3 regions of the Thalassotalea maritima genome follow, and region 1 is predicted to be linked to each of the others. Evidence: predicted binding sites of a transcription regulator. Region 1 holds the regulator's gene; each other region holds the start of a gene.

Region 1 (3,288 bases):
CAAAGGTAAACCAGCCAAGTTTAGCCAGACACTTGAAAATGGCGACAAAATTGAACTTCAAGCTAACGAAATTAGCTATTCACCAACCACCAGCACCGTTGTTATTCGTGGCAATGCCAAGGTGAGCCAAGAGGGCAGCATGGTTCAAGGCGAGACCATTACCTATAACCTAGCCACAGAAACATTAACCGCTGATGGCGCGACTGATGGTAAAGGCGTCGTCACCACCATCATTGAGCCAGATGAAATAGAGCAAGAAAAGCAACCTAACTAAGGTCGTGTATAGGTAAGGCAAAAACTAGATAATTATGAGTGCAATATTGGAAGCAAAAAGCCTTGCTAAAGCCTATAAAGGTCGCAAGGTAGTAAAGAATGTCAGCTTAAAAGTTAAGGCTGGACAAGTCGTAGGCTTGCTTGGTCCAAACGGCGCCGGAAAAACAACGTCGTTTTATATGATTGTAGGTTTGGTTGCCAGTGATGCCGGTAGCGTCACCTTGAACGAGGCCGATTTAACCTTAGCGCCAATGCATGAGCGGGCAAGACATGGTATAGGCTATCTGCCACAAGAGGCGTCGATTTTTCGTAAACTGTCCGTTTACGATAACATTATGGCCATTTTGCAAACCCGTAAAGATTTAAATACCGTGCAACGTCAAGAAAAGTTAGATTCGTTAGTAGAAGAGTTTAATATTGGCCATATCATTGAAAATACCGGACAGAGCTTATCTGGTGGTGAACGCCGCCGCGTTGAAATCGCCAGAGCATTAGCTGCTGATCCACAATTTATTTTGCTCGACGAACCATTTGCCGGTGTCGATCCTATTTCTGTCGGCGATATTAAAAAAATTATTTTACACCTCAAAGATCGCGGTATCGGCGTACTTATCACCGATCACAACGTTCGTGAAACGCTTGATGTCTGTGAACACGCATACATCGTCAGTCATGGTGAACTCATTGCTGAAGGGAATGCCCAACAGGTCTTGGCAAATCAGCAAGTCAGAGATGTATACTTAGGCGAGAAATTCACGCTATAGTTAAGAGACATAAGGTGCGCATCGCCATCACTAGCTAGCGTGCCGAAAATAAATAACAATTGAGTTTGTAGGAATTACACAGTCTATGAGACCCAGTCTTCAGCTGCGCATTGGCCAGCATTTAACGATGACTCCACAACTGCAGCAAGCGATAAAATTGCTGCAGCTCTCGACGTTGGACTTGCAGCAAGAGATTCAAGAAGCGCTAGAAAGCAACCCATTGCTTGAAGCCAATGAAACGATAGAACACAGCGCAGACAACACATCAAACGACAGCAACGATGGCAGTGAAGATGCCACACCGACTCAAGATGAAATCTCAACATCCGAAGCATTGTCGCAAGAAGATATTCCGCAAGAATTATCAATCGATAGTACCTGGGAAGACAGCTATAGCGCGGGGACATCTAATACTGGTTTAGGTAAAGATCTTTCTGAAGAATTTACTTACCAAGGGGAAACCAGCGAGACCATTCACGATCATCTACTTTGGCAAATGGAACTCACTCCATTTACTGAAGTTGATCGCAGTATCGCCATTGCAGTCATCGACGCGATTGATGATGCTGGTTACTTAACCGTCTCACCGACCGATATTTTAGAAAGTTTAGGCAATGACGACGTTGAACTCGATGAAGTAGAAGCGGTTATAAAACGAATCCATATGTTTGACCCTATTGGCGTCGCTGCTTCTTCGGTACAACATTGTTTATTAATCCAGCTTAATCAATTCGACGCCGATACACCATATTTAAGCGAAGCCAAATTGATTATTACTAATCATATCGACCTGTTGGCTAATCGTGACTTTCGCACCATTATGCGAAAGACAAGGCTCAAAGAAGATCAGCTTCAGCAAGTCATGCGCTTAATTCATAGTCTCAACCCAAGACCAGGTGACGCGATAGCCCAATCGCAAGAAGAATATGTGATCCCTGATGTTTCAGTATTCAAAAAAAATGGTCGCTGGCAAGTTGAATTAAATCCCGACACCACACCTCGGTTGAATATTAATAATCATTATGCGGCCATGGCAAAAACCTCGTCAGCGCAAGACAGCCAGTTTATTCGCTCACATTTGCAAGAAGCAAAATGGTTTATCAAATCCCTAGAAAGTCGCAACGACACCTTATTAAAGGTATCTAATTGTATTGTTCAACAACAACAAGCGTTTTTTGAACACGGTCCAGAAGCAATGCGACCGATGGTATTAAATGATGTTGCTGAAATGGTCGAAATGCACGAATCAACAATATCGCGAGTTACCACACAAAAGTACATGCACACGCCGCGAGGAATATTCGAATTAAAGTATTTTTTCTCAAGCCATGTGAGTACCGACAGCGGTGGAGAATGTTCATCTACAGCCATACGCGCGTTAATCAAAAAGCTGGTCGAAGCGGAAAATCCGAAAAAGCCGTTAAGCGATAGCAAGATTACCGCGTTACTTGCCGAGCAAGGCATTAACGTGGCACGTAGAACCATAGCCAAATATCGAGAGTCCTTGGGAATACCTCCATCAAACCAAAGAAAGAGCTTAATTTAAGCACCAACGATAAGGATCGAGCTTATGCAAATCAATCTATCTGGGCACCACGTAGAAGTAACCGATTCTCTGCGAAGTTATGTAGAACAAAAATTTGAAAAACTGTCTCGACATTTTGATCACATTAATAATGTCTACGTCGTGTTAAAAGTTGAAAAATTACAACAAATTGCAGAAGCCACCCTTAATGTTAACCAAGGTGAAATTTTTGGTGCCGCCGAAAACGTTGATATGTATGCATCAATTGATGCGCTCGTTGACAAACTTGATCGGCAGGTGCTCAAACATAAGGCCAAATTATCCAGTCATTAATCTATGAATCTTACCTCTTTGTTGTCGCCGGATTGCACAATATGTGCAGCTCCGGCCAACAGTAAAAAAAATATACTTGAGCAAATTAGTCTCATTGCCGCTAATAAAATATCTTCTGCAAGTGCCAAGGACTTGCTCAACGGCCTTATTAACAGAGAAAAACTCAGCAGCACGGGTATCGGTAATGGCATTGCTATTCCCCATGTAAAAATAGATAACAGCGAAAAGCCAATTGCCGTGCTCATGACTTGCGATAAGCCTATCGACTTTGATGCGATTGATAATCGCCCAGTTGATATTTTCTTTGCGCTGTTTGTTCCCGAAGACAGCTGCCAGCAGCATTTGCAAACCCTAGCCAATGTAGCCCGTTTTTTTGCTGATAAAGATACCAGT
Region 2 (3,288 bases), 730 kb from region 1:
AAGCCTTGTGCAAATGCTTTTTGCGTAACGAAACGCGTTTGCGGCATTGGACCTTCTTGCGCGTCAACAATCAACAACACAGAGTCTACCATCGACATAACACGCTCTACTTCACCACCAAAGTCGGCGTGACCAGGGGTGTCAACGATGTTTACACGGTAGTCGTTCCAGTTAATCGCAGTATTTTTTGCCAAAATGGTAATACCACGCTCTTTTTCGATATCGTTTGAATCCATCACACGCTCATCAACATCAGCGCGTGAGTCAAGCGTTCCTGACTGCTGCAATAATTTATCTACAAGAGTTGTTTTACCGTGGTCAACATGCGCAATGATAGCGATGTTACGTAATTTATCTAACACGTTTCTAGCCCTTCTCAGCCTTGCACCAAGGCTGTTAAATTGAGTATAAAAATTTGATCGCGCGTATTATAAACTAATTCCGACAAATAAACCGCAATATTTCTCAGATAACTCACCGCCTTTATTTTTTGCTGTATGGCTTGTAGACAACTACAAGGCCAACTAATTTGAATGCTTTTTGAACTATTCACTTAAGTCATGCGTATTTTTCAACGTCAAATAGAACAGCGGGCACATGTCATGCGGTAATGAGTGCTCGTACTACTTACCACAACAAATATGGGAAAACATAATGAACGTAACCAGAATCAGTCTAGCCAAAATTTTTGTAGCTGTAATTTTGTTGTATTCAGCATCGGTTTTTGCAGGAGGCGGCTACGGAAAAAAAGACATTGTTGACACAGCAGCTTCTAATGATACTTTCTCAACTCTCGTTGCTGCCGTTCAAGCTGCGGACTTGGTAGATACATTAAAGGGAGATGGTCCTTTTACTGTATTTGCAGCAACCAATGAGGCTTTTGCTAAGTTGCCTGCAGGCACATTGGAAGATCTTTTAAAGCCAGAAAACAAAGACAAACTTGCTGCAATTCTGACTTATCACGTCGTCGCTGGTGAAGTTATGGCGGCCGACGTTGTTTCGCTCAGCTCAGCAACTTCTGTGCAAGGTGGCGATATTGCCGTTACGGTATCCGACACTGGCGTGCAGATAAATGAAGCCAATGTGATCAAGACCGACATTAAGACAAGCAATGGCGTGATTCACGTTATTGACTCTGTCATTTTGCCACCAGCTGAATAAAGCCCCATCTGATCCACTTACTTTCTTTCCTAATGTGAGTCATATGGCTCACATTTTTATATTCTTTATGCCTGGGCATGCTAGAGCCATTTTATCGAGCCATAAGCATCGTTATCAAAATGACTACTGTCACAACAAGCAACGACAAATTGTAACTAAAAGTAATCAAAATGACGTAAATGTGTGACAAGTGTGTAGTCGGTTGTTATTCTCCGTACAGCAATGGATCAGCAAGGATCTTCTTTCGTAATAAGGTAATGAGCGCCCACAAACAAACCATGCACCACAACAGTGCAAATGCGCACCACGAAGATCCAAAAAGCAGATTTCCGCCAGGCCGAATTACATAAATCCCTTTATAATTAAGAGATTATAAAGTTGGCACGGTTATCGCTTACAACTTGGCATCAGTCGAATATCGACAAATAATTTTAATAATCAACCTGCAATATATACGGAGACTTTCATGTCACAAGCAGTTTTAGATCTAATTAAAGAAAATGACGTTAAATTCGTTGACCTGCGTTTTACTGACTCAAAAGGTAAAGAGCAGCACGTATCGTTACCTCACCACCAAATCGACGAAGATTTCTTCGAAGATGGTAAAATGTTCGATGGTTCATCTATCGCAGGTTGGAAAGGTATCAACGAATCAGACATGGTTCTTATGCCTGACGCGTCAACTGCTGTTCTAGACCCGTTTACTGAAGAAACAACTCTTAACATTCGTTGTGACATTCTTGAGCCTGCAACAATGCAAGGTTACAGCCGTGACCCACGTTCAGTAGCTAAGCGTGCTGAAGAGTACATGCGTTCAACAGGTATTGCAGACACTGTACTAATTGGTCCAGAGCCAGAATTCTTCATCTTTGACGACGTGAAATTCAAAGCGGATATGTCTGGTGCTATGTACAGCATTGACGACAAAGAAGCACACTGGAACAGTGCAACACACTACGAAGAAGGTAACCACGGTCACCGTCCACGCGTAAAAGGCGGTTACTTCCCAGTTGCACCAGTAGACTCTTCACAAGATCTACGTTCAGCTATGTGTTTAGTAATGGAAGAAATGGGCTTAGTTGTTGAAGCTCATCACCACGAAGTAGCAACTGCTGGCCAAAACGAAATCGCTTGTCGTTTCAACACTATGGTTAACAAAGCTGACGAAGTACAAATCTACAAGTATGTTGTACACAACGTTGCACACGCATACGGCAAAACAGCTACTTTCATGCCTAAGCCATTAGTTGGTGATAACGGTACTGGTATGCACGTTCACCAATCTCTAGCGAAAGACGGTGTTAACTTATTCTCAGGTGACCAATACGGTGGTCTTTCTGAAACTGCGCTTTACTACATCGGCGGTATCATCAAGCACGCTAAAGCACTAAACGCTTTCACTAACGCTTCTACTAACTCATACAAGCGTCTAGTTCCAGGTTTCGAGGCGCCAGTAATGCTTGCTTACTCTGCACGTAACCGTTCAGCGTCAATCCGTATTCCGGTAGTACCTTCACCAAAAGCACGTCGTATCGAAGTTCGCTTCCCTGATCCAACAGCTAACCCATACTTAGCATTCTCAGCAATGCTTATGGCTGGCCTTGACGGTATCAAGAACAAGATCCACCCTGGCGATGCAATGGATAAAGACTTATACGATCTACCAGCTGAAGAAGCAGCTGCGATCCCACAAGTTGCTGCATCTCTAGAAGAAGCATTAACTGCTCTTGACAGCGATCGTGAGTTCTTAACAGCTGGTGGTGTTATGGATGACGACATGATCGACGCATACATCGCCCTTAAGCGTGACGAAGTTGAGCGCCTAAACATGACAACTCACCCAGTTGAGTTCGAAATGTACTACAGCGTATAATCGCTTGTAAGTGATCTAAAAACCCGCAGTGATGCGGGTTTTTTTTCGCCTCAAGTTAAACTCACCAAAAGCGAATCATCGAATGGTCCAATTAAATCGTTAGCTGGCATGAAAAACCCTTTGTTACAACAATGTTAAACAAATACTAGATCAAAGGCGATTTGTTCGGTAAATTAGCTGATAGCGCTGAAAATTTTCGCGTTATGTTATGCCATAATAATAAATATAAGCAAATGCTTAACAACGAAGGACTA
Region 3 (3,288 bases), 1.4 Mb from region 1:
TTAAACAATGCTGGGCATGTAAAATTTATGTAAAAAACTGTAATAGTAACAAGTTGGTTTTTAACGTAAGTGTTTAGATATACAGGGAATTTATACATCCTGATTGATGAAAGTATGTGCAAAAACTGTTGTGACATAGTTATTTGCACCACCTAACGGCAAATGATTTCGCAATTACTAACGCGAATCGTGAAGCGTATAACATTGAACGGCAGGCTCGGTCGGGTGAAATCTTTAATCCAAAGCCCTTATTAAATCCACTTTAAGTTTTGAATGGATACCGACACCCCAATAGAGTTAATAAGAGCCTGCTCTTATATCTCTATGAATAGATCCACAGGTAGCGCCGACGCGCTCGTTATATAGCTTTTCATTGTGTTAATGGCTATTCAGATACATTTGTTTCAAATCGTTTTTTACTTTGCGTGATCTTCAAAACAGCCTTGCCAGGGATTTACCTTGATATTGGCCCATCTGTTTAGATTTATTTAAGTCTTGTACGCCAAAAATACGCCAAAAATACGCCAAAGAAGTATGCATTTACCCCAAAATAAGTTAAGGTTTTAGCAGGTTAGTTAGTGTTTTTATTGAACAGGGTTCTTGTAAGTGTCTGATAATATTAATAATAACAAAATTGATTCCGTACTGTTTGTGTGTATGGGTAATATATGTCGTTCCCCATCAGCTGAAGCGGTTTTTCGTCAAAAAGCATTTGAGTATGGTATTGATGTAACGATTGATTCAGCAGGCACGTTAGGCGCTCATCAAGGTGAACAACCCGATCCAAGAGCGCAAAAAGCTGGATGTGAACGCGGTTATAACTTCAAAGGTATTCGTGCACGCAAAGTGCTTGTTGAAGATTTTGGGCAATTTTCACTCATACTAGCGATGGATACGGATAATATGAAGAACTTGTTAGCGATGGCACCTGAAGAACACCATCATAAAGTACGTTTATTTCTTGATTACAGTGAAAATTTTGTTGAGCAGGAAGTGCCAGATCCGTATTATGGCGGCAGTCGCGGCTTTGAGTTGGTACTTGATTTAATCGAGGACGCCAGCGAAGGCCTATTACGTCAATTACAACGATAGGATTTGTTATGCGCAAACAAATTAACTTCGCCTTAATTGTGGCTTTGATTTTAGCCATTATTTCAACGGCCCTAGAAGTATACCGAGCAGCCAATGATGTTTTTTATAATGAACAAGGTTTGGTTTGGCAGCGTGTTTTTGAAACCTTTTTTATGTGGTTTATGCCCTTGGCAGTTACCATGGCGATTGGTGCTGCTTTAGCTTACGGCATTGTAAAGCTTGGTAAGAAACGAAAATAATATCTAATGTTTTCTGGATTCGAGAGCTGCTAGTTATATTTATCTAGTAGCTGTAGATTGTTTCTGTTTAGCTGCGTCCTTTCTCTTTCTTTCTCTTTTCTCCTGTCGAGAACCTTTACAAAACTTGTTTTTTACTAGTTGATGTTGTCATAAGTTGCTGTTCTAAAAAGTAAAAATTTATTGGCTTGTATCTTGCGTGTTGATTTATATCGAAACAAACACATGAATAAACCGACTCATTAAAGAGTAAAAAGGCATGAAAATGAATATGTATTTTATAAAAATGGCATTTTTTTCTGTACTTTGCTGCGCAGGAACGTTTGCTAACGCAGAAATGATTACTTCTGATCCTCAACCTAAAATGGTATCTGCATCAAAACATCAAGAGACCAAAGGTGAAGACTTTATTTTTACGTTTAACATTGACGATAGGGCAGATGATACCGATTCATTTTTGAAAGTCTTTGTGATGGGCGATCTCGACGCCAATGTTGTCGACGAGAACGTTACAGTTTTTATAGATGACCAATACTATGGGCTTACCGAGCATGTTAGTGGAGGTACAAACTACTCCAATGATAAAGGGTATACTGTAAATCCAATTAAAAGCTACTATTTAGGTAAGGATTCACACGGTAATGGATTGTATGCTAAAGAATTTTGGATTGACATGAGTCTAGGCTCAATTAAAACAAACGAGTTTTTAGCGGATGGTCAAATTACATTCAAAATAGATTTTGGTCCAGGAGTGAATCTATTGACTGATATTGATCCTCATACAAGCTTAAAAGGTTACGCTAAAGTTGAATATACTTATTATTCTGGCGGTGGCGACCCAAAGACTGGCGTTCCAGAGCCTTCAACTATTGCAATGTTTTTATTAGGTCTAGCGGGATTAGCTTCTCGCAAATTGAAGCTAACGGTTTAGAAATTAGTTATCTTTATAATAAAAAACCACTGCCAAAGCAGTGGTTTTTTACGTTATTTTAAGCTGAACTGAAATATCTATTGCGTTCTTATTTGAACAGCTTGTTGCAAAATATCGAGCATGGTTTCGCTTTGGGTTAAATTAACGCAGGCATCGGTGATGCTTTGTCCATAGGTTAAATCGTTTGGATTAATAACGTTTTGTTTACCCTCAACCAAAAAGCTTTCAATCATCACGCCAAAAATACCATGTGAACCTTCCTTAATTTGCTCGGCTAGCTCAGTTGCGACATTATGTTGCTTTAAATGATCTTTTTCACTATTACCATGTGAGCAGTCAACCATAACACTTGGTGTAATGTTCGCTTGTGCTAGCTTTTTACAGGTGTTATCGATATCGTTTTTAAAATAGTTAGGCTTTTTACCACCGCGTAAAATGACGTGCGCATACGGATTACCGGTTGTACGGTAAATACACATCTGTCCGGTTTTATCCGGTGAGTACAATACATGAGGTACCTGTGATGCGTGAATTGCATCAATGGCAATTTTGATATTGCCGTCGGTACCATTTTTAAAGCCAACAGGGCATGATAAAGCCGAGGCGAGCTCGCGGTGTACTTGTGATTCGGTGGTACGTGCACCAATTGCGCCCCAACTGATCAAATCAGAGATATATTGACCGGTAACCATATCGAGAAATTCGGTAGCGGCAGGCAATCCCATATCATTAATTTTCACCAGTAAATCGCGGGCAAGATGCAGACCTTTTTCCACATTGAACGATTTGTCCAAGTCAGGATCACTGATCAAGCCTTTCCAACCGACCGTGGTACGCGGTTTTTCAAAGTACACTCGCATAACGATGTACAATTCGTTTTTGTATTTCTGCTGTAGAGCTTTAAGCTTTTCAGCATAATCTAACGCGGCTTGCGGGTCGTGGATCGAGCAGGGGCCGATAACAACCAATAGTCGCTTGTCTTTGCCGCAAATGATCTGCTCAATATCGTGCCTGGCGTTGATGATGAAT

The links. The regulator sigma-54, encoded in region 1, starts transcription at its own class of promoters, with help from an activator protein. The targets are predictions, from matches to a motif close to GTTGGCACGNNNNTNGNNT.
Region 2: the regulator sigma-54 is predicted to act here: its motif matches at 1,539-1,557, upstream of glnA (glutamate--ammonia ligase).
Region 3: the regulator sigma-54 is predicted to act here: its motif matches at 1,511-1,529, upstream of ACAX20_RS07910 (PEP-CTERM sorting domain-containing protein).

What each region holds. Positions count from the first base shown of each region.
Region 1 is NZ_CP166919.1:387,789-391,076, reverse strand. Features, by position in the region: gene lptA (lipopolysaccharide transport periplasmic protein LptA) at 1-274, shown strand, start outside; gene lptB (LPS export ABC transporter ATP-binding protein) at 309-1,037, shown strand; gene ACAX20_RS01690 (RNA polymerase factor sigma-54) at 1,123-2,583, shown strand; gene hpf (ribosome hibernation promoting factor) at 2,608-2,895, shown strand; gene ptsN (PTS IIA-like nitrogen regulatory protein PtsN) at 2,899-3,288, shown strand, end outside.
Region 2 is NZ_CP166919.1:2,970,528-2,973,815, forward strand. Features, by position in the region: gene typA (translational GTPase TypA) at 1-362, opposite strand, end outside; gene ACAX20_RS13220 (fasciclin domain-containing protein) at 655-1,161, shown strand; gene glnA (glutamate--ammonia ligase) at 1,628-3,034, shown strand; gene ACAX20_RS13230 (DUF4124 domain-containing protein) at 3,268-3,288, shown strand, end outside.
Region 3 is NZ_CP166919.1:1,760,817-1,764,104, reverse strand. Features, by position in the region: gene ACAX20_RS07920 (low molecular weight protein-tyrosine-phosphatase) at 607-1,092, shown strand; gene ACAX20_RS07915 (hypothetical protein) at 1,101-1,331, shown strand; gene ACAX20_RS07910 (PEP-CTERM sorting domain-containing protein) at 1,588-2,259, shown strand; gene ACAX20_RS07905 (3-deoxy-7-phosphoheptulonate synthase) at 2,337-3,288, opposite strand, start outside.